One region of the Shewanella sp. 0m-8 genome, then DNA from elsewhere that is predicted to be linked to it. Evidence: predicted binding sites of a transcription regulator. Region 1 holds the regulator's gene; each other region holds the start of a gene.
The links. Region 1 encodes LexA, which represses DNA repair genes until DNA is damaged. Its sites were predicted from a motif close to TACTGTATNNNNATACAGTA; they were not measured.
Positions count from the first base shown of each region.

Region 1 (8,324 bases):
TCTTTGGTGAGGAATCAATTGCAACAACTGAAGATGCAACATGAGCTATTTTTTCAGTTAGTTGGCCAGTTCCACACCCAAAGTCTAAAACATTTAAACCATCTAAACTTATGAATTTACACAGCGAATCAAAGGCCTTATTAGAATACTCGATTACATCTGAATTTGAATCCCAGCCATCTGCGTAATCATCCCAACTATCACTCATTATATTTTCCTATACTCGAAACGGTTCACGACTGCATAACACCCTGCTAATAAGTGAACCATGTGCTGGCGGGCGATTTGTTCAGCAAATGGCATGACAGCCTTGGTGAGTCTGGATTTAGCTGCTTGTTATAAGCACACTACTCAATACTCATCTGTATGATTAACAACTCTATGTTTTCGTTTGAATCATTAACCAATCCATGCTCACCAAAAGGAGGGTTTTTAATCATGTCTCCTTTTTTAACTCTATATTCTTGATCTGCAATAGTCATTGTTCCGCTTCCTTCAAGAATGATATACATCTCTTCATTGTTACCGTGTTTGTGATAACCAACAGTAGAATTTGGCGGTATAATTTGCCTATCAATAAAATCACATCCGCTGATAAAATCTGATTTACCCCAAATTTCATACAACTCTACAGCACCTTTTCCATCATGTGCTGAATGCTGAATTTGTTTCTCTGTCTCTAGAAAGTTGCGGATCATCTGAAAACTTCCTTGTGCTTATAACGTCTTAGTATTTGTGCGTTGCGCTGTTTGCAAGGCACAAATCGCTTGTTGGACTTAGTCGATGCTGAATCCAGATTAATTGGTATGCTTTATGCTATAGGAATTTGCTTTTTTTGATGCTGGCTCTGGGCTGTAGAGCAGGTTTTATCAATTGATATCTAGTAGAAGGTAAGTTTTTCATTGAAATTCCGTTGTCATTGTTGTGCTCCTTCGCATTTCTTTAAGTCTAACTGATCCAATGTAGGTTATACACTCGATTGAATATTTTTTAGGCCCCGCGCAGCGGCTTAGTTCAACATTTGTATAGTGTGCATGCGCGTATATTTGGCAAAAAGCGCATGCATATTTAATAAACCTACTATTTAATTTTTGTTGAAGAAAAGCTATTGATTTATCTGCACTCTACAAAAGTATTACTGGATAAACGCGCACAGAAATGAGCAAAGTGAGTATTGATGTTGAATCGAAAGTAATTCGTGATTATTGCTTATCGATTCGTAAAAGTAGGCCAACAGACTCTTCACTGTTCTTTCCTGCTTATTGCCTGTAGCTAATAAAGGGGCATGAACAGTTTAGGCAACGAGGAAGGATTCCTTCCTAGCTGGTTGCACGTAATGGGCATAAATGAGCTAAGACTAATTTATATATTCACTCAAAAATCCCCTTCCCATCGAATTCTCATCCGGAGGCCTTATCTAAATTTATAAGTGCTGATGTCCAGCAAAATATTAGTTAATTTCAGACGCTGTCCAATAACGAATTTCACATCGCTGGATTTATTTCATTTGAAACTGGATCCCACAAAAAACAATATAACTGGTTATTACTTGCACTCAAAAAAATACTGTATATACTAACAGTTACTGTATAGAAAGACAGGGTTAACCATGAGACCACTTACACCGCGCCAAGCTGAAATTTTAGAGCTAATTAAACGTAATATTGCTGATACTGGCATGCCACCTACCCGTGCCGAGATCGCTAGACGTTTAGGTTTTAAGTCAGCCAATGCTGCTGAAGAACATTTAAAAGCCTTAGCTAAAAAAGGCTGCATTGAAATTATGCCGGGCACGTCTCGCGGTATTAAGTTAACCCAAGAAGACACTGAAGATGCAGATTTAGGTTTACCCCTTATCGGCCAAGTTGCTGCAGGTGAACCGATTCTTGCGCAAGAGCATGTCGAGCAACACTATAAAGTCGATCCCGCCATGTTCAAGCCATCAGCAGACTTCTTACTCAGAGTCCGTGGTGACAGTATGAAGAATATTGGCATACTAGAAGGTGATCTACTGGCTGTACACAAAATTCAGCAAGCACGTAACGGCCAAGTGGTTATAGCACGCGTTGAAGATGATGTTACCGTTAAGCGTTTTGAGAAAAAGGGTAACAAAGTTTTCTTACATGCTGAGAACGAAGAGTATTCACCAATTGAAGTGGATCTAGCAAACCAAAGCTTAAGTATTGAAGGTTTAGCCGTTGGTGTGATCCGTAATGGAGACTGGCAATGAACAAACTAATGGGAACGAGTCCTCGTCACCCTGGACTGTGGCAGGATATGCCATCGACCAATATGGTGAGCAGCACGAGTAATGACATCACGACTATGGTGACCCAAACTCAAGGGCGTGATGAGCTGAACCAGATCAGTGCTCAGCTTTCACAATTGAGCCAACAGGGTCGCTGGATTGTACTGATTAGCCCGCCGAATATCGGCTACAAGCAGATGCTAGCAGCTGCAGGTGTAAGAATGGACCGCATTTTACTGGTTCATGCTAAAGATGAAGTGGAAACACTTTGGGCAATGGAAAAAGCCTTAACAAGCGGTACCTCAAGTGCGGTGATTACTTGGACCAACTCTTTAGATGCTCGTGACAATCGACGCCTACAAATCGTTGCCAAAAGCGCTCGCGCTGTCGGCATTGTCATTGAACATTCGATTGATAACACAAATAAGCAACAATCTTGTCGCTCAATCAATATGCAGGATAGTGCTTTTGGTCAAGCCTCCCTGTTTGGTGCTGTTCATTAAGCAGAACATCTCCTCGCTTTCTAATACATGATGACTAGGAGGTGCGTTTTAGTAAGCGCCTTCTAGTACAAACGATTTTCTAAAGCCCTCATTCGAGGGCTTTTTTATTATCAATAATTGAAAAAGTGATCTTGATCAATATTTAAACACCAAGTAGTGTAGGAAGTCATAACAACGATATTTTGTTATATCCGAGCGATTTAGTTGTCGGTCTTTGCTCTGGGATTAGTCCTGAATTTAAAGCTTAGACTGAGATTGGCCTGATATATTTCAGCCGTATGTGCCAACGTGGTTACACCAGCAGTGAATAGCACTGAATACAATAGCCTGTGTCGCGATCCCATTAATTGCGACTCGATAGGCAAGCCACTCGCGCACTTTGAAGTCATCGTTGCTTTTTTGGGAACTGAAGAGTTTACATAGAGCAGAGACTTACTGTGTGACTCTTCTTTGTCTTGTGGACAGAGGAGAAGTCTAGTGAAGCAATTGTTGTATTGTGTGCTGGCGTTGCTATTTTCGCCCGTACTTGTTGCATCAGAAATGCCGCTTAATATGACAGAGGGTGTTACGGATATCAGTGGGCGGGTTTACAACCTCCATATGATTATTCTCTACATCTGCTGTGCTATTGGCATCGTGGTTTTTAGCATCATGATTTACGCTATGATCAACCACCGCAAATCAAAAGGCGCAGTCGCCGCCAACTTTCATGAAAGTACTAAAGTCGAGATCCTTTGGACTGTTGTACCTTTTATTATTCTTATACTTATGGCTATTCCAGCAACCAAGACATTGATTGCTATGGAAGATCCAAGTAATGCTGACCTCACCATCAAGATTACCGGCTCACAATGGAAATGGCATTACAGCTATTTCAACAAAGATGTTGAATTTTTCAGTCTGCTTTCTACCCCCAGAGCGCAAATAGATGGCGAAGAAGCAAAAGGTAAAAACTACCTTTTAGAGGTAGATAAGCCACTGGTACTACCGATTAATCGTAAAGTACGTTTCTTAATGACTTCAGATGATGTTATTCACTCCTGGTGGGTACCCGCATTTGCCGTTAAAAAAGATGCTAATCCAGGATTTATTAATGAAGCCTGGACCCGCATCGACAAACCGGGCACTTATCGTGGCCAATGTGCCGAGCTCTGCGGTAAAGACCATGGCTTTATGCCTATTGTTGTTGAAGCTTTATCAGAAGAAGATTTTGATGCTTGGCTGATTGCACAACAACAAGCCGCCAGCAATGCCGAAGTGGCAGCAAAGGCTGCCCTATCGCAAACGCTAACAATGGAAGAATTAATGGCGCAAGGCGAGCAAGTCTACCTTGCACGCTGCGCTGCCTGCCACCAGCCTAATGGTGCTGGCCTACCTGGCGTATTCCCTTCTCTTATTGGCAGCCCGCTTATTAAAGGGCCTGCTCAGCTGCATATCGATATTGTATTAAATGGTAAATCGGGCACTGCTATGCAGGCGTTTTCTAGCCAGTTAACTGCAACTGAAATTGCTGCCGTAGTGACTTATGAGCGCAATGCCTGGGGCAATAACTCAGGCGACACTGTTCAAGCAGCCGACGTAAGCTCAGATACGACCACGCCAGCAACATCGGTAGATACAACCCCAGCGACTCCAAGTGCAATACCTGCGACCTCACCTGCAACACAAGCTGAGGTTAATCAAGATACAACCTCAGAAACCAAAGCTGATGACGAGGTAACTAAAGAACTAACAACGGCACCATTAGGTGACCTAGCCATGAATGAACTCCTGACCATGGGGGAAAAAGTCTATATGACTAGCTGCGCGGCTTGTCATCAAGCAGCGGGGACAGGCCTACCTCCAGCGTTCCCATCATTAGTGGGTAGCCCAATCATCAAAGGCCCTGTAGCCGCTCACCTTGATATTGTTATCAATGGTAAACCTGGTACGGCAATGCAGTCATTTAGCGCGCTACTTACACCACAACAGCTTGCTGCAGTGGTGACTTATGAGCGCAATGCCTGGGGTAATAACTCTGGTGATGCCGTTCAGGCTTCTGATGTTGATGGTCACGGAAAGTAAGGGATTAACATGAGCACAATTACACAAGACTCACCAGCCGCTAACGACGTGAGCCATGATGACCACCACCATGGCGCGCCAAAAGGTATTATGCGCTGGCTGTTAACCACTAACCATAAAGATATTGGCACCCTCTATCTTTGGTTCAGTTTTATTATGTTTTTAACCGGTGGCGCGATGGCAATGGTGATCCGCGCAGAGCTATTTCAGCCCGGATTGCAATTAGTCGAACCCAACTTCTTTAACCAGATGACCACTGTTCACGGTTTAGTGATGGTATTTGGCGCTGTGATGCCGGCCTTTACAGGCCTAGCTAACTGGCTAATTCCGATGATGATTGGTGCTCCCGATATGGCGCTACCGCGAATGAATAACTGGAGCTTTTGGATCCTACCTTTCGCATTTGCCATTTTGTTAAGCTCACTTTTTATGGAAGGTGGCGGCCCCAATTTCGGCTGGACATTCTACGCACCACTATCGACAACCTATAGCCCTGACAGTACCGCTCTATTTGTATTTGCAGTTCATATCATGGGGATTAGCTCAATCATGGGCGCGATTAATGTGGTCGTCACTATCGTCAATATGCGTGCCCCCGGTATGACTTGGATGAAGCTGCCGTTATTTGTTTGGACCTGGTTAATTACCGCCTTTTTACTTATTGCGGTCATGCCTGTGCTCGCTGGCACAGTGACTATGGTACTCACCGATAAATACTTCGGCACTAGCTTTTTTGATGCCGCCGGCGGCGGGGATCCTGTCATGTTCCAGCATCTTTTCTGGTTCTTTGGCCACCCTGAGGTGTACATCATGATCTTGCCGTCATTCGGTATCATCTCGGCAATTGTGCCAGCCTTTAGTCGTAAGCGCTTATTTGGTTACTCATCGATGGTTTACGCCACTGCGAGTATCGCCGTTTTGTCGTTCCTGGTGTGGGCGCATCACATGTTTACTACGGGTATGCCGGTATTTGCTGAATTGTTCTTTATGTATTGCACCATGCTGATTGCAGTGCCGACAGGCGTAAAAGTATTTAACTGGGTTGCGACCATGTGGCGAGGTTCTATTACCTTTGAAACTCCCATGTTATTTGCGGTGGCCTTTATTATCTTGTTCACCATAGGGGGCTTTTCGGGACTGATGCTGGCGATCACTCCTGCTGACTTCCAATACCATGATACCTACTTTGTGGTGGCGCATTTTCATTATGTATTGGTGACTGGAGCAATATTCTCCATCATGGCAGCGGCCTATTATTGGCTACCCAAATGGACCGGCCATATGTACAGCGAAACCTTAGGGCGCTGGCACTTCTGGTGTTCGGTAATTTCAGTCAACGTGCTGTTTTTTCCAATGCACTTCTTAGGCTTAGCCGGAATGCCAAGGCGTATTCCTGATTATGCTATCCAGTTCGCTGATGTGAACCAGATTGTATCGATCGGCGGCTTCGCATTTGGCCTTTCGCAGCTGATCTTTTTAGCCGTAGTGATTAAGTGTATTCGTGGTGGTGAAAAGGCTCCAGCCAAACCATGGGAAGGCGCCGAAGGATTAGAATGGACCATTCCTAGCCCTGCGCCATATCACTCATTTACCACCCCGCCAGAGGTGAAATAAAGATGACTGAGATGAAGCGTAACGCCAATCGCAAATTGCTCGCCATGCTAATTATTGGCGCTGTGGGCATGTTTGGGTTTGGTTTTGCGCTTGTTCCTTTATATGACGTGCTTTGCGACGCATTGGGTATTAACGGTAAACCCGCAAGTACCGCCAGTGTTTATCAGCCTGTCGTAGTGGATAAAAACAGAACCATAACGGTTGAGTTTGTGTCTCAAGTGCAAAGCGACATGCCTTGGACATTTAAACCTCAGGTTAATACCATGCAAGTGCATCCCGGTGAGCTTATTCGTACTCATTTTGTCGCTACGAATTTATCGGCAGAGCATATTGTGGGGCAGGCTATTCCGTCTGTTTCTCCCGGACAGGGGGCGGCATACTTTAATAAGACGGAATGCTTCTGTTTCAATCAGCAGGTATTGCAGGCTAACGCTGCAGCCGAGCTACCACTCATCTTTTTTGTGGATCCCCAATTGCCGGATTCAATCTCGACCCTGACCCTCTCTTATACCCTCTACAACATCACCGACAAGGGCTATGTAGTAAGTGCCACAAGTAATGTCGTGGAGCAAGGAGCTGCACAATGACAACTGAACATATAGATGAAAACTACTCCAGCAATAAAAACGTCGCTGTGATTAACACAGTCACTAAAACTGGGGCTAAAGCCGTTACAGGGCAAGGAGCGGCTAAATGACAACTGAACATAAACACGAAAACTACTACGTACCAGATCAAAGTGCGTGGCCCATTATTGGCGCGATAGGTTTATTTCTTATCGCCTTTGGTGCTGGAAGCTATGTCTCTGAATTAAAAACAGAAGGCGGCAGTGGTGGCTATATTTTGCTAGCTGGTATTGCGGTTATCATTTTCATGATTTTTGGCTGGTTTAGAACCGTTATCGCCGAATCTATGGCAGGGCTCTACTCCAAACAGATGGATCGCTCCTTTAGGCAAGGAATGAGCTGGTTTATCTTTTCTGAAGTCATGTTCTTTGCAGCTTTTTTTGGCGCCTTATTTTATGCCCGAATTATCGCAATACCTTGGCTTGGCGGCGCCTCAAATAATGAGATGACCCATGAAGTATTATGGCCAATGTTTGAAGCTGCTTGGCCCTTACTAACAACGCCAGATGGCAGCCTGACCCAAGCGATGGACTGGACAGGACTACCGCTCTACAACACCTTAATTCTTTTGACCTCTTCGATAACATTGCATTTTGCTCACGTAGGGTTAGAAAAAAATAAGCGTACCGCGTTAACCGTTTGGCTAGCGATAACCATTTTACTTGGGGTAGCGTTCTTATTCTTGCAAGTGGAAGAGTATGTCCATGCCTACCAAGAAATGGGGCTGACATTAAATTCAGGCATTTACGGTAACACCTTTTTCTTGCTAACCGGCTTCCATGGCATGCACGTTACCCTAGGAACGGTATTCCTTATGGTGTTGTTTTTACGAGTGCTTAAAGGGCACTTTACCCCAGATAAGCACTTTGCTTTTCAAGCAGGGGCTTGGTATTGGCACTTTGTCGATGTGGTTTGGCTGTGCTTGTTTTTCTTTGTTTATGTGCTTTAACCACTCATATTGCCGATATTAATACGATCACATAAACAATAATGTCATCAGTAGGGTCTGGAGTTAGGTGTTATGACTCCCGTCCCTAATGCCACCAGCAGTAACAGCACCACGAGTACAGAAAAGAGGACTCGGCGACCTAAGAATTGACTCATGGGGATACTCTTTTCTCCTTTCACCATAATAAATAGGGCTCGACCTAAATTAACCAGTATGAATAGCAGTAGCAGTACGAAAACTAATTTAAAGACAAACAAAGCAGACATGGCGCTTCCTCGCGTTAAGGTGAATCTTGCTTGGTTATTTATTGTGCTTTCTAC
Region 1 covers NZ_JBRIMB010000005.1:116,774-125,097, reverse strand. Annotated here, with positions in the region: gene ACVBIO_RS04120 (class I SAM-dependent DNA methyltransferase) at 1-208, opposite strand, end outside; gene ACVBIO_RS04115 (cupin domain-containing protein) at 348-698, opposite strand; gene lexA (transcriptional repressor LexA) at 1,610-2,230, shown strand; gene ACVBIO_RS04105 (cell division inhibitor SulA) at 2,227-2,751, shown strand; gene coxB (cytochrome c oxidase subunit II) at 3,229-4,815, shown strand; gene ctaD (cytochrome c oxidase subunit I) at 4,825-6,429, shown strand; gene ACVBIO_RS04090 (cytochrome c oxidase assembly protein) at 6,432-7,016, shown strand; gene ACVBIO_RS04085 (cytochrome c oxidase subunit 3) at 7,123-8,004, shown strand; gene ACVBIO_RS04080 (DUF2909 family protein) at 8,052-8,270, opposite strand; gene ACVBIO_RS04075 (SURF1 family protein) at 8,269-8,324, shown strand, end outside.

Region 2 (8,324 bases), on a different contig from region 1:
TCAGTGAGTTACCCACGAAGAAGGCAAACATAGTGACAAACACGGCAGTTTTTGGGTTCTTACCAAAGCGAACAAAATCTGCAGTCAGTGTGCCAGCTGAAATGAACGAGCCAACAACCAAAACCAAGGCGGTATTAAAATCAATTGGATTTTGTGGCTCAACAGCCATTAAACCTTGCATCCCGCCCATGGTATCAACCGCTTGAACAACTGAGAAACCACCAAATAGTGCGATTGCAGGAACTGCTATGGCGGATAAAATCATAATCGCGCCGATACCGAAGTAAACTGTGATGGTCATTAATAGACCCGAGATAATGATAAGCAGATTAGTGTCGATGCCTGTGGCTTTTTGGACTGGGATAGCAAACATAGCAACGCCAACACCAAACCAACCAACTTGAGTGCCACCGAGAAGTAGCGAGGGTAACCAAGAACCTTTTAAACCGAAAGAGTAACGAGCGAGGAGATGAGTCGAAAGACCAGATTGAGCGCCGATGTAACCAAGAAACGAAGTGTAAATACCGAGAATTAAATTACCAATGAGAACTGCGAGAACAAAATCATTAAAGGAGAGGCCAGTGCCGAGTGTTCCTCCTGTCCACATACTTGCTGAAAAAAAGGTTAACCCTAACATCACCATTGTTAGAGAAAGCACCCCTTTACGTGCCGATATCGGTACCGGGGTTAAACTATAATTATTATCGCTTGCCATTTATTGTCCTTGGATTAAATAAAGAAAATACACGGCTTACCTAAAACGAAAAAGCTACGCCAATACAGGGCTACAGCAGTTGCACATCAGGCAAACGGCGCGTAGTTTAGTGATTGTTGACGCAGAGTCAAGCAAATATAGAAGCGAATCTAATAAATAAAAACAAACGTAATCAAGCCGTATAAATAAAGCTAATACTTAGTTGTAGAACGATGTAAAATGAGGCGGATAACAACATTAAATGTTAATGGCAGCCCGCTTGGAGCGGGGGCGTTAACTTATGTCGAAGTTTGTATCAAAAGCTTAAACGTAAAAAGTAGGCTGATATAAATCCATTTATCGAGCGTAAATTAATCATCACCCTAGTGTTATCGAAGTGAAGCCTGGATTCTCGACATTTAAGACTAAATGATAAAAGCTAAGCGTCCTCTGATAGAACGCTTAGCTTATTATTTTAAACTGCCAGCATAGTTAGAAAATGTGAATTGAGTTATGGAGCCGATTCAATTTTGGGCTTAGGTTTAAATAAAGCCAGTAGCGGAATTAAACATAAGTAGGAGACCAGTAAAAAACCGAACGTATACACGAACGCCGTTAATGTTGATTGCTGCTGCAGTATATTCTGCAGTTGGGCTATAAATGACGGGTCAGTGATCGTAGTACCTTGCATCTGCGCCGCGTTCTGTAAAACAGTGTTACTTGGCGAAAGAGCGCCGCCTAACTGGTTCCACTCTTGTTGCTGGATCCGCGAGAAATAGGTATTAACGATAGATATGCCGAAAGAGCCACCAATAGTTCGGCACAAATTAAACACCACAGCACCACTAATCGTTTCTTTCGGTGATAGGGTTGCATAGGCCAGCTGACTTAGCGGTGCAAAAACCAATCCCATTCCCGCACCTTGTATAATACTCGGCAGTAAAATCCAGTAAATATCAATTTCAAGTGAATACTGAGTCATCAAATAGGTGCCAAGGGCATTAAGCGATAGGCCAACTGCGATAAGTAGCCTCGCATCGATTTTGTCCATGTAACGTGCCATTCCTAGCAAAACAATAGCTGATGCTAGGCCCCTTGGTGCCATAGCAAAACCAGTTGTTTCAACCGGATAATTCAATAGCTGTTCCAGCATCATGGGTTGCAGCTGAGTAATGCCAAACATCCCCATTGAGAAACCCGCCATCACAAGGCATGACATAGCAAGGTTACGATCGCGTAACAACCACACTGGCGCGATATCACTCTTAGTAATAAAAGAGCGCGCGACAAAGAAAACTATCGCAATTACGCTAATAATGGTGGCAAACAAGATGGTATTAGACTCAAACCAGGACTCTTGATTCCCTCGGTCGAGCACCATCTGCAACAAACCAATACCAATGGTCATTGCGATGACGATTGGCCAATCAATTTTAGGTTTACCTTTACCACCGAGCTTAACAAATAAGTAAATCAGCGTAAGGCAGACAGCGCCAACGGGGAGGTTCACATAAAAAATCCAGCGCCAATTCATATTCTCGGTAATAACGCCACCCAGTGTCGGCCCTAAAATAGGCCCTAGTAATATCCCGACACTAAACAGTGCCATGGCTTTACCACGTTGGCTTGCGGGATAGATCTGCACCATTATTGACTGAGATAGTGGGATAACCGAAGCCCCAAATGCTCCTTGCATCACCCTAAAGGTGACCATTTCAGCAATGCTATCTGCTTGTCCACAAAGTGCAGAGCTGATCATAAAGCCACTCACTGAAACCAACAGTAGATTACGCACACCAAATTTAAGCGCGAGGAAACTGGCTAGCGGAATAAATATCGCTTCAGCCATAGAATAAGAAGTCAGTACCCAGGTAATTTGATCAGACGTGACCCCCAATGCCCCCATCATATGCGGTAAGGCAACATTGGCGATGGTCATATCAAGCAATACCATGATGGCAGATAGCATTACCGCTAACGTGACGAGTTTGCGGCTGCTTTCACTCAATACCTGACTGTCATCAGTATTAGGCATTGTCTCTGAATTATCGCTCATGTTACTTCTCTTGATGCTTTGGTTGGCTATCAATCGTATCAATGGTTACGTTAGCACTTGCACCCACACGTAGTGGAAAGTCAGGATGCTCACTTTCGTTAGAGAGGCGAATTAACACAGGGAAACGTTGTGGCACTTTAACCCAGTTTCCCGTGGCATTTTCAGGCGGCAACAGCGTAAAGGAAGCGCCACTGGCCGGTGAAATGGCTTCAATTGTGCCGTGATAATCCACCTTAGGGTAAAGGTCTAGGGTGATTGTTGCACTCTGGCCTGCGGTCAATCGTTCAAGTTGGGTTTCTTTAAAATTAGCTTGAACCCAATACGTGTTATCAACAACTAAAGGCACAAGCGCTTGCCCTGGAGATACAACGCTACCAGCATGAGCACTTAATTTACCTAAAATGCCGTTTTTAGGCGCGAAAATATTAGTGTATGAAAGCGATAAACTTGCCTGACTCAGTGCTGCAGCCGCTTTTTTCACTTCTGGCGCAGCATTACCGTGCGCACCTTGAGATTTGATCAGTTGAGCCATGGTTGCCCGCGCGGCGATAACACTCTGTTCAGCTGCCGATAGCTTGGCACGCGAGTCGTCAAGTTGCTGAGCAGGCAACAACTCTTTATCGACTAAGTCTTTAATACGTTTATAGGTTACCTGAGCATCAGATAATTGAGCGACGGCACTTTTAACATTGGCACTCGCAGCCAGTATGGCATCATCGGTTGCCGCATTATTTTGCAGCGCCATTTCATAGGCTGCGCGAGCTTCATCTAGTTTAGCTTGAAAGGGAGCTGGGTCGATCTGCACCAATAAGTCACCTTGACTAATCTTTTGATAATCAGATGCATTAACACTGACGACTTTGCCGCTGACTTGTGGAGCGATGTAGATAATATTGGCATGTACATAAGAGTCATCTGTGCTCGGATAGTTTTTTTGATGTTGAATATAGAAATAACTCAGAGTAACAAGTACTGCGAGCACTACGGCTGCAAGAATAAGATTACGTACTAGATGGGATGGTGCTTGTGTTGAATTTTCGCTCATAATGTTAACCAGTCCGGTTATTCGACAGTCGTCGAGAAGGGGGTGAAGACTCATAACGCTTCAAGGCGTTCATTCGTCTCAACAAATACTAGTCCTAGTTTGTTTCAGTAACAATGTAAGTCGTTAAAAAAATTTAGAAAGTCCCCATCAACATTTAATGATAGGGATGTCTTTCCAGCGGGTGGTATATTGGGGGGTAAGCATCTCTCTGCGCATGCCCCATTTCTGTGATATGCCTTGAGCGGCCAGAAACAGTGCGTCAGTGCCATATTTAGCATTAATGCTATCTAATACCTGCATTCTATTAGGGTTTCTGCTGCTTTCGAACAAGTCCTGCTGCAGGTTGGCCTCACTACACAGATTAATTAGTCCAACGCCGATTTTGTAATAACGAATAGAGGAGTTGAATCTGACGATAGCCGCGCGTGTTGCAGCTTCTATCAATTCACACGTGTCATTCGTTGGATAAGCAAAATGATGCACAAACTTAAAACCGCTAGGCTGCTCATCAAAAGGGGAATTAGAAGCGAAAATTAACATGCTTTGGCAGAGTGAGCCTTGAGCCCTGGCTTTGGCCGCGGCGGTTGATGCATGCTTGCTTAACGCCTGACACAATGATGTTATGTCGGTTATTCGGTTACCAACACTGCGGGTAGAAAAGATCTGTTGCTTGTCAGCTCGTGCTTCATCCCATGTTTTGCACACTTCGCCGTTCAACTCACGGACGGTACGCTCAAGCTCGATACTAAATTGCTTGCTTGCGATACCGACTTTCATCTGTGACAAGGCAAAAGCACTGTGAATATTCATCATCGCAAGTCTGTTAGATATACGTCTGCCAACCCCCCATACATCGTCGGTCTTCATGGTTTTTAAAATGGCAATGCGCTGTTCATCACAGGTAATGGCGCAAACACCTTTATAGCCGGGTATTTTCTTAGCTGCGTGATTGGCGACCTTAGCCAGAGTGAGCGTCGAGCCAATCCCCACACAGACAGGAAGCCGTGTTTCTTTCCAAACGGCGCGCCTTATCTTCATCGCATGCTCAGTTAAACAAGGGATAGCGGGGTAACAGTGCTTAAACGATAAGAATGACTCATCGATACTATAAATATGCTGCTCAGGCGCAAAATGGCCAATCACCTCCATCATGGCAGCAGATAATGAGCCATAAAGCTCATAATTTGAAGATAGCGCGATAACACCTTTTTGCTCACACAGTTTTTGCGCTTCAAAGTAAGGGCCGAACTTGTTAATTCCGGCCTCTTTTGCCAATCTGTTAGCCGCAACAATCATTCCATCGTTATTACTTAGCACTATGATAGGGCGGTTACGCCAGTCAGGTCTAAAAACCTGCTCAGCGCTGCAATAAAAAGAATTCGCATCGACAAGCGCATACATGGTTAGTCGTTCTCTAGAATTGGGCTTTTACGATGGCAGCGAATAGAGCGGATCACCACGCCTTCAACACTAAAAGTGTCGTGCTCGAGGATAGGCGTGCTCATGTGAGATTCATTGGCAGATAACAGCAATCTGTTCACCTTATCAATAATCTTACAAACAAATGAACCGTTAAAATTTGCCACGATAACGTCTTGATTACGCACATCAACATGCCTATCGACTATTAAAATGTCGCCATCGAATATGCCGACCCCCTGCATAGAGTCACCACAAGCATGGCCAATAAAGGTCGAGCTCGGATGCTCAATCAGTAATTCATCAAGACTTAACGGCAGTTGCTTGTAATCGGTGGCAGGGGATTCAAAACCTGTTATGCCTGCACTGGCTGAAATTGGAATTATGTTCATGCTAAAAAATAGTTAACTGTATATTTATACAGTATAGTGGTTTTATGTGATTTTGCGCAATAAGGATGACAACTTTCTGTGAGCAGAATGCAGTTTAAAACAGCCACGCATAATAGTAGTTTAACGGCTTCTTCTTTAAATTCTGGGTATATCGTTATCCACCCATAACATATCTCCTATGCAAAAAGCTTAGGTGAAATTTTTCATAAGACTCGGGGCTGTCTAAGAGGCGAGGGGATTTTAAGTATACCGATGTAAGCTTTTAACAAGTTGCAACCTAAAAATGCAATCAACCATTAAGGGGGTTAGGTGTAATTGTTTATGTTTCATTATCTGATTTTGCTTGTTGGTTTGTTAAGTTTAGCTTTGCTCTATGTAAGATGAATCTACTTTAGGTAAGTAGTTAGAGGCAAGCCTCCCATTATTGAGCCTCTTGCATCACTCTTTTTCAGTTGTTGTTTTTAATTGATAAAACTATATTTAAAAGCACGTAATGCATTGTAGTGAAAGTAATTGATCCCATAATTCATTTATTTAAACCCCTTTATTTGCTAGGTAAAAGCATTCGTTTTTACTTGAAATGATTTTAAAAAGAACCTGAAAAATTGATATACCAACCACGCGCAATCAGCAACAATCTGTCGCTATAAAAAGTAAATAAAATGTAATCATGGCTCTCATACAAAACGTCCATTACTCGAAATGCTAGCTAAAAAAATCTGCCCCCCCCTTTCCGTGATCAAGTAGTTGTCAGATATGCTTAAAACTAGATCTATATCAAAGTTGCTACATGCCCACTGCAAAACCCGAACATATGATTGACGCAGATCAATACTATTGTTTTTGAGGAGGCTAGATTAGCACTAAGTTAGTTACAAATAACTTGTTTTAAATAACGGTTAAGCAACGTTTTTGATTGGTTATTTGAGCAAATTTATTCGTAATAAAGGTTAATGGCACCAAATATGTAACCGCTACTGCTGGATTAACTATTTTTGAGGTTCAAATTTATGAAAACAACACTGGCTTTAACACTGATTCTTTCACTATTTACAGCAAGCACAGTACAAGCTGCAACAGCTTTACCTCATGAGGTCCAGATAAAAAAGCACCCTGAAGCATTAGAGATCGTTGAAGCGAGAGAGATGAAGTTTCTCATCGACCCTGCTAAGGCGGGGCTGACCCCTCAAGAAGGCTTACAAACGATTTGGAATAAAGTTAAAGCATTTGCAAAAAAGGAAAACATTCAGCTTGAAGAGAAAACCTTTGATGCCGATGGACTGACTTTTTCAACCAAAGTGTATTACGACACGCCAAAAGGGGATCTAACCAAGCTTGGATATGTTGTCAGAATCACGACAAAATATTTAGAAGGAAAGCCCTCTTCGTCTGCGTTAACAGTTAAGTTTATCGATAGAGAAAAGCCTGAACTCGTATTTACCGCTATGGAAGATGAAGAGGATGCATCTGTTGAAGAGAATGTAGGTCCTGCTGCTAATCACTTACTCGATACCTACTTAGAAAAATCAGTAAAAGTAGAAGTTGAACTTACCAATTTACCAAAAACGCTAGCTGACTTTGCTCAATATGTTCCACAACTAGAAACCCTAGGTCTTGACCCAAGCATTCCCCTTGAAGGTGTTGGTGCATACAGTGTCAGGATGAAGCCTGGGTTCATGATCCTTCCTGGTTTGCCTTTTCCTGCGGGGATCTCCATGGAAGCATGGCTACCCATTGAGGGGGGAGAGCACGCATTTGTCTATGATTTCTCATTTGGCTACCCTACTGGGGATTACTACGACATGGCTGAAACTCATATTACAGCTGAAAAGTTCATGCAAAAAATGTACGCGCAGATGGATAGCGAAATTGGTTTACCAAAAAATTCAGTTTGGCGCGGCTCAAAAACGACCTACTTGCGCAAAGGCGGATTGAAGCTTAAAAAGTTTACACAGCTTAAAGATGTAGATTTAAGGTCCTACAAAGAGCCAGCTAAGAATCCAGATGGGACAGTGGCATTTAATGACGACCCATCATAATTGCACCAGAAGTATGTAAACAAAACTCTACAATAAAACACTTTTTTTTAATAACTTAGGATAAAGATAATGAAGAGAATACTGTCTTACACATTAGTTGCAGCGGCTGTTTGTTTAACAACAACAGCAATGGCTAGCGTCGCTCCTCATGTTTCAGTACTCCAAGGAGAGAAAAATTTTCTCTCTGGATATAGTGCTCATAACATCGATGGCACCGTCAATGTCGTCGTCGAGATCCCTGCTGGCCAAACTGCAAAATATGAAGTAAATAAGAAAACTGGCATGTTAGAGCTGGAGCAGAAAAACGGTAAACCACGTTATGTAAAATATCTTGGATACCCTGGCAACTACGGTATGATCCCGAGAACTATTTTACCAAAAGATCAAGGTGGTGACGGTGACCCAATGGATGTTTTAGTCTTGGGTCCAGCAGTGCCAATTGGCTCAGTAATTAAAGCACGCCCAATTGCCGTCTTAGATCTAGTGGACGGTGGCGAAAATGATTATAAAATTCTGATGGTTCAAGATGGTAGTCCACTTTCTGTATGTAGTGATGTTGCATGTCTAGATGATAAGTTTCCAGGCATTACCACTATTGTCAAAACTTGGTTTACTTCTTATAAAGGCCGCGATGAGAAAGGTAACTTTAAGCTTGAAGCGCGTGGATTTAAAGATAAAA
Region 2 covers NZ_JBRIMB010000071.1:3,465-11,788, reverse strand. Annotated here, with positions in the region: gene codB (cytosine permease) at 1-715, opposite strand, end outside; gene ACVBIO_RS20645 (DHA2 family efflux MFS transporter permease subunit) at 1,206-2,750, opposite strand; gene ACVBIO_RS20640 (HlyD family secretion protein) at 2,752-3,795, opposite strand; gene ACVBIO_RS20635 (Y-family DNA polymerase) at 3,943-5,196, opposite strand; gene ACVBIO_RS20630 (LexA family protein) at 5,199-5,606, opposite strand; gene ACVBIO_RS20625 (hypothetical protein) at 6,617-7,645, shown strand; gene ACVBIO_RS20620 (inorganic diphosphatase) at 7,715-8,324, shown strand, end outside.
Region 2: the regulator LexA is predicted to act here: its motif matches at 5,621-5,640, upstream of ACVBIO_RS20630 (LexA family protein).

Region 3 (8,324 bases), on a different contig from region 1:
TGGCCATTAAGGTCGATGACTTCAACTTTATTTATCTCGCCTCGATAATAAGGTAAGAATGTTTGATAACTGATATTGAGTGGGAAATTAAATACTTTATTGGGTGCCACGGTGACATTCTCATTAACATAGGGGCTTAGACCTGCAGTAATCGTCTTAACAGGCTAAGACCCCATAACTTTATCGAAGATTAAACCAGTGCTTTAGTGACTTTCTCATATAGATCTTTCGAAAGTGCTTTAATTTCTAAGATTCGCTGCAGTTCGTTCTTCATCAATGCTTGTCTTTGATTATCAAACTTTTTGAATTGGATCAGCGGCGTAATAATCCTAGCTGCGACTTGCGGGTTAAGTTTATTTAACTTAATAATGGCATCGGCCAAAAATTGATAGCCCTGCCCGTCTTTTCTATGGAACTCAAGCGTATTGCCAGCTGCAAATGCGCCGATTAGAGAACGAACTCTATTCGGGTTATTAAAACTAAATGCTTGATGCTCAAATAAAGACTGCAACTTTTCGATGCAATCATGGCTATTTAAGGTCGCATGTAAAGCAAACCATTTATCCATGACCAAAGGAGTATCGATCCACTCTTGTTCAAATTTCCTCATCAATTCATTACGAATAGCTGACGACTCACAATTTAATGCCGATAGAGCGCCTAAACTGTCAGTCATATTATCAGCCGAATCGAACTGTGACTTAGCCACTTCGCCGTAACTTTTCTCTATTTTTAAAAGTAAGCTTAGGCAGATATTTTTTAATGAACGAGCTGCAGCCTCATCGATACTGCTTAACTCACGCACTTTAGCCAATAACTCATCTTCACCGTCTGACGCAATCTCAAGCACAACAAACTCTCTTGCTAATGCGAGGTTATCTAGGTCAACGGCACTTTTCTGTTCAATCAGTGAACCAGCGCTTGGCAGGGTTAGGATCTCAGCCATGAGTGCTTTATCAAGATCTTGTGCCAGGATGACCCCTTTAAAAGCATCAAGGATCCTTGGGTCGATAAACATTGCTTGCTTATGTTGTAATCGTTCAACATTTTGCCACACAGATTGACTAAATAGTGAAACTGATGCTTCCCATTTGGCGACTTCGCTAGTAGCAAAACGCATAATATGAACAAGTTGTTCAATGGAGTAATCAAAACTCAGTTTAACTGGCGCAGAAAAATTTTGCAGTAACGACGGTATAGGCTTTGAAGTCATGCCACTAAAAGTAAAGGTTTGTTGTTTATCAGTAAAATTCAGAACTTCGCTAATAACTGAATCACCATGAGCACTGATCATCTCCACATCAAATGGGATATGTAAGGGCTGCTTATCAGTTTGGCCAGGTGTATCAGGGGTCGACTGAGACAATGTTAGCTTGTAGCTGTTATTTGCAGCATCATAGTGCTCTTCGACTTCAACTTGCGGTGTGCCTGCTTGGCTATACCAACGTTTAAACTGACTTAAATCAACTTGACTTGCATCTTGCATTGCTGACACAAAATCATCACAAGTCACAGCCTGTCCATCATGACGCTCAAAATATAAGGCCATGCCTTTTTGGAATGCCTGTTCGCCTAATAAGGTATGCATCATTCTAATAACTTCAGCACCTTTATTGTAAACAGTAACCGTATAAAAGTTATTCATCTCAATCACTGACTCGGGTCTGATAGCGTGTGCCATTGGCCCAGAGTCTTCTGCAAACTGTTGGTTCTTCATTACTTTAATGGCATGAATACGGTTTACCGCGCGAGAACCAAGATCAGAACTAAACTCTTGGTCTCTAAATACGGTTAAGCCCTCTTTCAAGCTTAACTGAAACCAGTCTCTGCAAGTTACCCGGTTACCAGTCCAGTTATGAAAGTACTCATGCCCTACAACAGACTCTATTCCATGGTAATCATCATCAGTCGCAGAAGCTTTATCCGCCAATACAAACTTAGTATTAAATACATTGAGTCCTTTATTTTCCATGGCACCCATATTGAAAAAATCGACCGCCACAATCATGTAAATATCTAAGTCATATTCTAAATTAAAGCGACTTTCGTCCCAAGCCATCGACTTTTTAAGTGATGCCATTGCATGGTGAGCTTTATTTAAATTACCTTTATCAACAAATACCTGCAACTTAACCTCACGATTACTACAGGTAGTAAAGCTGTCTTCCAACAGGTCAAAGTCACCTGCTACTAGCGCAAACAGATAAGCAGGCTTTGGGAAGGGATCATGCCACAGTGCGAAATGCCGACCATCTTCTGTGTCACCTGAATCGACCAAGTTTCCGTTACTCAATAAATAAGGGAAGGCCTGTTTATCTGCTTCAATACGCACAGTATAGATAGCCAATACATCTGGGCGGTCTAAAAAGTACGTTATACGCCTAAACCCTTCAGCCTCACACTGAGTACAGTATGCACCATCCGACATATATAAGCCTTCCAGACTGGTATTTGCCTCAGGATCTAACTTAGTCGTTATTTTTAATTCAAATTCATTAAGCTTGGTATCAACAATCAGCTCACCCGACTGCTGTTGAAAAGCAGTATCTTTCCCATCGACGGTAACACTTAGCAGCTCAATCTCATCACCGACGAGGACTAATGCCTCATTATGTTGTCCGTGACGAACAACCTGACTGGTCGCAATGATCTGTGTTTCTTTTCCTGCAAGTGAAAATGCTAAATCGATATGGCTGATCTTAAATTGTGGTTGTTGATAATCTTTGAGGAATTTTGCTTGGGGCTGTGACATGAATAAACCTCTAATTTATTAATTTTGAATTAAAAAAAACGCGCATAAAGCGCGTTTTTTTATTGAGTCGATTTTACTTTTTTTGATTCTTTGCCAATTTTTCAATATCCGCTAAATCTAGCGTGATAAAGGCTGTTTCATCTAAGAAAGCATCGGCTACTTCGACATCATCAGAAATATCATCCAATGACTTAACTTTTTCTTGGCCTTCTCTTACGAGTCGGTCGTTAGCACGATCAAGTTGTTTCTTGTCGTTTGCTTCTCGTTCAGCTAGACGTTCCGTCTTAACTAAAGAAACCGTTTTATCATCATGGTTTTCTTTAAACTCAGCAATATCTTGGAAAATATAACTAAATTCAACATCAGATTGAATACGATCTTTATGCTTACCGTCCAAGTTCTGAATAAGCTGCGGATAAATTTCACCAAGTGTACCGTATTGTGCTACTGGTACTTTGTCCCATGGTAATGCATTTTCTTCTTCAGCTTCACCATACTCGCCTGGCTCTAAAGCGCTCGGGAATGGAATATCTGGTGTAACACCCTTAAGCTGAGTACTTCCACCGTTGATGCGGTAAAACTTAGCAATCGTGTACTGCACATGCCCGATAGGCTTTTCGTACATATCATAGATACGACCAAGGCTCTTATGTTGCTGCACCGTACCTTTACCAAAGGTAGACTCGCCAACAATAAGTGCACGGTCATAATCTTGAAGTGCTGCAGCAAAAATTTCAGAAGCCGATGCACTGTATCTGTCAACCATCACGGTTAACGGACCATCATAAGTGACTCGTCCATCATTATCGCGATTTTGTGATACTCGACCGTTCGCATCTCGAATTTGAACCACTGGACCCTGTTCAATAAACAAACCTGTTAACAACGTTGCTTCAGTTAATGCACCGCCGCCATTGCCACGAAGGTCAATAATAATACCTTCGACTTTAGCTTCTTTTAATTCGGCAAGTTCTTTAGAAACGTCTTTTGACAAATCCATATAAAAACCGGGTATTTGAATCACACCCACTTTACGATTTGCGTAAGGGCCGTCTGTTGGCTCAATCACTTTAGACGTTGCAGCTCTATCTTCTAAACGAATTTTATCGCGAACAATTGTCAATTCGAACGTTTTCGCGTTGGTGCCGCCTTTCTTTGGTAAAATCTCAAGAACAACCTTACTGCCCTTTGGACCTTTAATCAGTTCGACAACATCATCAAGACGCCAGCCGATGACATCAACGATCTCTTTGCCTTCTTGACCTACACCAATAATTCTATCTTCAGGTGATAATTTTTCGCTTGATGCTGCCGGGCCGCCTGCAACCAGACTCTTGATCACTGTATAGTCATCATCGACTTGAAGCACTGCACCAATGCCTTCTAAGCTCAAATTCATTTCCATTTGGAAACGCTCAGCATTTCGAGGGGAAAGATAGCTTGTATGAGGCTCCACTGTGCGGGCGAATGCATTCATTACGCCTTGGAAGACATCTTCGCTATGGGTTTGGCTTAAACGTTTAATCGCATTGTTATAACGTTTCTCAAGGACTTCGACGATTTCATCCCAATTCTTACCAGTAAGAGAGAGGTTTAATGCATCGTATTTTACACGTTGACGCCAAAGCTCGTTTAACTCAGCTTCGGTTGTTGGCCAGTTTGCATCTTCGCGGTCGTATTCATAAACGTCATTAGCAACGTCAAATGCCATCTCTTCATCAAGCAAAGACAATGCATAAGCAAATCGCTCATAGCGACGCTTTTGAACAAGCTCAAACATCTTATAAGCTTGATTCAAATCACCACTTTTCAACATATCATCAAATTCAGATGAATAGCCTTTGAAACTATCGATATCAGACTGCAACAATACATTCTTGCGATAATCTAATTGCTTTAGATATCGATTAAATACCTGTTCAGAGAAGGCGTCATCCATATCAAAACGATGATAGTGGGAGCGAGTGAATAAACCTGTCACTCGTTTACTGGCAACCTTATGTTGCGGTTCCTGCTTAAGAGCGGGCAACTCGCTGAATTGAATAGTAGGGCTTACGGCCCACGCCGAGAATCCGACAAAAATACCGGCAATGGATACAGCCAGAGAAAGTTTTCGCATCAACAAGTTACTCCTTTAGGTGCTAATAAGCCATTACAGCAGTATATGTTCAGCTCTAACTTTGATGGTTAAACCAGAGTCTAACTGAACTTGAACATCTTCTTTTTTGATGTCCAAAATCACACCAGCTACTGGTGCCTTACCTAATTTGACATTAACACGCTGCTTTGGTTTCAGTTCAGCTAAAACCGCAGGTACTAAATTTTCTGCCACAACAGGCTCTTTTGCAGGTTTGCTGCTTTGAGCTTGCTTAGGACGTTTAGCAACTGGCTTCTTAACAGGCTTCTTAGCCGTTTTTGCAGCTGGGTTAGCACTCTTGGCCTGTGCAACTCTTTTCGCCTTAGCTTTGTCTTGGCTCTCTTTTAGTGTAGCTTGAGCATGATCAATGTGCTCTTGCTCTAATTCACCACAAGCATTACCGTCTAAATCAATACGCTGTACGCCTGCTTTCACGCACTTTAAGTAGCGCCAGCTACTCGTGTATCTTCTTAACGCGATTCTGAGCTGAGTTTTACTGACTTTAGAATCATCAGCTAACCTTTCCGCTAAATCTTGAAACAACCCAATTTTTAATGGCTTAGTTTCACCTTCAGCTATAAAGCATAAAGGAAATGTTTCGTACAAATACGCAAGAATAGCGTTGGTATCGGTCAACTTTTCTGTTGATTCCATCTTTACTTCCACAGTTTAAAAAAGGGACACCACCGTAGAGCTTTATCACTCGTATCAGTTAAGTGTCGTTTATATTTGTCTGATCTGCGCATAAACAACAAATGAAAAATCGTTAACATTTGTTTTTATACCTAAAATCAAACCTACCTTAGCAACAATAATACACAAACTCTAAGCATTCATATCTTGAATGTAAACGTGTTTGTTTTTTTCATTACTCAAACCGCTTATTATAGAGAGGCTTCAAATGATTGCGACCTCCAATTAGCGATAATTGGTCGTAGATTAACCAAATAGGCAAAATTCGAGACTTTTTACCAAAGTTTCGACCCCTTGTTGATCAATTTTACTGAACCTTGATAACGATGGGCTATCAATATCCAGCACACCGATAACAGATCCGTTTTGTCGTAAAGGTACAACCAATTCTGAGTTACTGGCACTATCACATGCAATGTGACCTGCAAACTGGTGAACATCATCAATTCGTTGTGTTGAATTTAATGCCACCGCGGTACCACAGACACCTTTACCGACTGGAATGCGAGAACAAGCTACCTTACCTTGAAACGGCCCTAATACTAATTGATCATTTTTCAATAGATAGAAGCCAACCCAATTAAGATCATCAAGGTTGTCATTGATAAAAGCTGAAAAATTTGCCAATGCTGCAATAGTGTCATCTTCATCTGTAAATAATGCCCGCACCTGACGTTCTAGCGTGCCGTAAAAAGCGTCTTCCATTAATACTATCCAACCGTTATATCTAAAACAAAAAAGCATACTTACAAAATTCTAACAACAAACCTACCTGCATTAACAAGGAGTTTTATTTTTCTGCCTTGTCCTCAGCTTTTTTAGCTGTTTTCTTAACCGATGCTTTTTTCTCTAGTGATCCACCTTTAAGTAACACTTGCAGGTCATCTTTGTTCTCGGCCAAGAAAAAGCTTAACTTTTCAATATTAACCTCCTCCAAACCTAAGTCACTCTTACTTAAAAACGGGATTAGGTTATCAGCGATATCTAGCATCTTATCGTAGGCATCAGCCTCCTTCTTAGATGTAAAAGTCATCTTTTCAACCCCTTCTCTAACAACTACAAATTGAGTTACAACGGCCATATTCAACCTCACACTGTTTTTATATACAGTAAAGAGTCTCATAGATTGAACTTCTTATGCAAGTTTTCTTGAATATCTGATAAACTTATTCGGTTAATGGCTCTGTATTTTCAATCGCATACGTGAAAATACTCACCTTGCGTACTCGATTAACCGTTTATATCGCAAACTTGGATATTAAAAAAAGATGGCTATGGAAGCAGTAGATAATAGTATTACTTTGTGTCAGTCCTGCGACTTAGTCATTAGGAAGCGAGCACTGCCAACTGGCGTACGTGCTATCTGTCCAAGGTGCCACACCCCCCTTTACGATACGCCATACTGTTCTATCAACGGTATGTTAGCCCTGTGTTTAACGGCGGTTTTCTTTTTCGCACCTGCAAATTTATACCCGGTCTTAGAGCTTGAGTTTCTTGGAAGTATTAGGACAACTACAGTCATAGAGGGGGCGCTATCTGTTTACCAGCAAGGTTATTGGTTAGTGGGTATTGCGGTGTTGGTTTCTGCCGTTGTCGCTCCGGGGCTATTGTTATTATCCATTTTGTCTCAAACACTCATTATTAAGTTCGGGCTCAGTTCTGTCATACTGAGGACGACACTCAAACAATTGCTAAAAATTCAAGGAATGCTCACCCAGCTCACCATGCTTGAAATCTATGTCATCAGCTTCCTCGTCGCGGCGTTCAACCTAGCAGATTTTGCCAGTGTCTCTTTTGGTTTTGGTACATTCTGTTTCACCATGTTATTTGTAATGACGTTATTTTTAATGCGCGAGTACGATTTAGAACATATGTGGAGCTTTCTTGATGAACACAAATGACTCAGCAACGCTTGGGAAAGATATCGGCTTAACCTCGTGTCCAACATGTCACAAGGTGACCTGCAGTAAGTCTGCAACATGTAGTCGTTGCGATGCTCCACTTAAGGTTAGAGATTATGACAGTGTCCAAAAAAGTTGGGCGCTGCTAATCACCGCAGCTATTTTGCTGATCCCTGCCAATATTTACCCCATTACAACGCTGACGAATCAGGGACGAGTGACCCAAGACACCATTTTTTCTGGGATCGCTCACCTCGTTAAAACGGACATGATCCCCATCGCAATCATTTTGTTTACTGCGAGTATTTTGGTACCGATCTTAAAAATTGTAGGCTTAACGATTTATTTATCTGCAATCAGTTTCAAACTCCCTATTTCGAAAAAGAAGTTAATGACTGGCTTTCATATTATTGAATGGATTGGTCGATGGTCGATGCTCGACTTATTTGTTATTTCACTTACTGTAGCTGTCGTTAATATGGGACAGTTACTCGACGCTAAGCCGGCTCCAGCAGCAACTGCATTCGCCTTAGTTATTTTACTCACGCAGCTCGCTGCAAAAGTTATAGATACCCGATTACTCTGGGATAGATTGGAAGCAAAAGATGACTCAAGTACAAACGCCTAAAGTCGTAAAGAAAAAGTTATTCTCACCGATTTGGTTATTACCCATTATTGCACTTGCATTAGGCGCGTGGCTTGGGGTGAAGAGCATACGCGAGTCGGGAATTGAAATTACGATTCATTTCCCTAGTGCCACAGGAATGGACATAGGTAAAACCTTAGTCAAGTACCAAGGGCTTACAGTGGGTAAAGTCGTTGATATGAGTATTGATGATGA
Region 3 covers NZ_JBRIMB010000001.1:20,437-28,760, reverse strand. Annotated here, with positions in the region: gene ACVBIO_RS00125 (DUF2835 domain-containing protein) at 1-110, opposite strand, end outside; gene pepN (aminopeptidase N) at 191-2,752, opposite strand; gene prc (carboxy terminal-processing peptidase) at 2,826-4,871, opposite strand; gene proQ (RNA chaperone ProQ) at 4,905-5,543, opposite strand; gene ACVBIO_RS00105 (GAF domain-containing protein) at 5,829-6,287, opposite strand; gene ACVBIO_RS00100 (YebG family protein) at 6,373-6,663, opposite strand; gene ACVBIO_RS00095 (paraquat-inducible protein A) at 6,851-7,483, shown strand; gene ACVBIO_RS00090 (paraquat-inducible protein A) at 7,470-8,111, shown strand; gene ACVBIO_RS00085 (MlaD family protein) at 8,089-8,324, shown strand, end outside.
Region 3: the regulator LexA is predicted to act here: its motif matches at 6,675-6,694, upstream of ACVBIO_RS00100 (YebG family protein).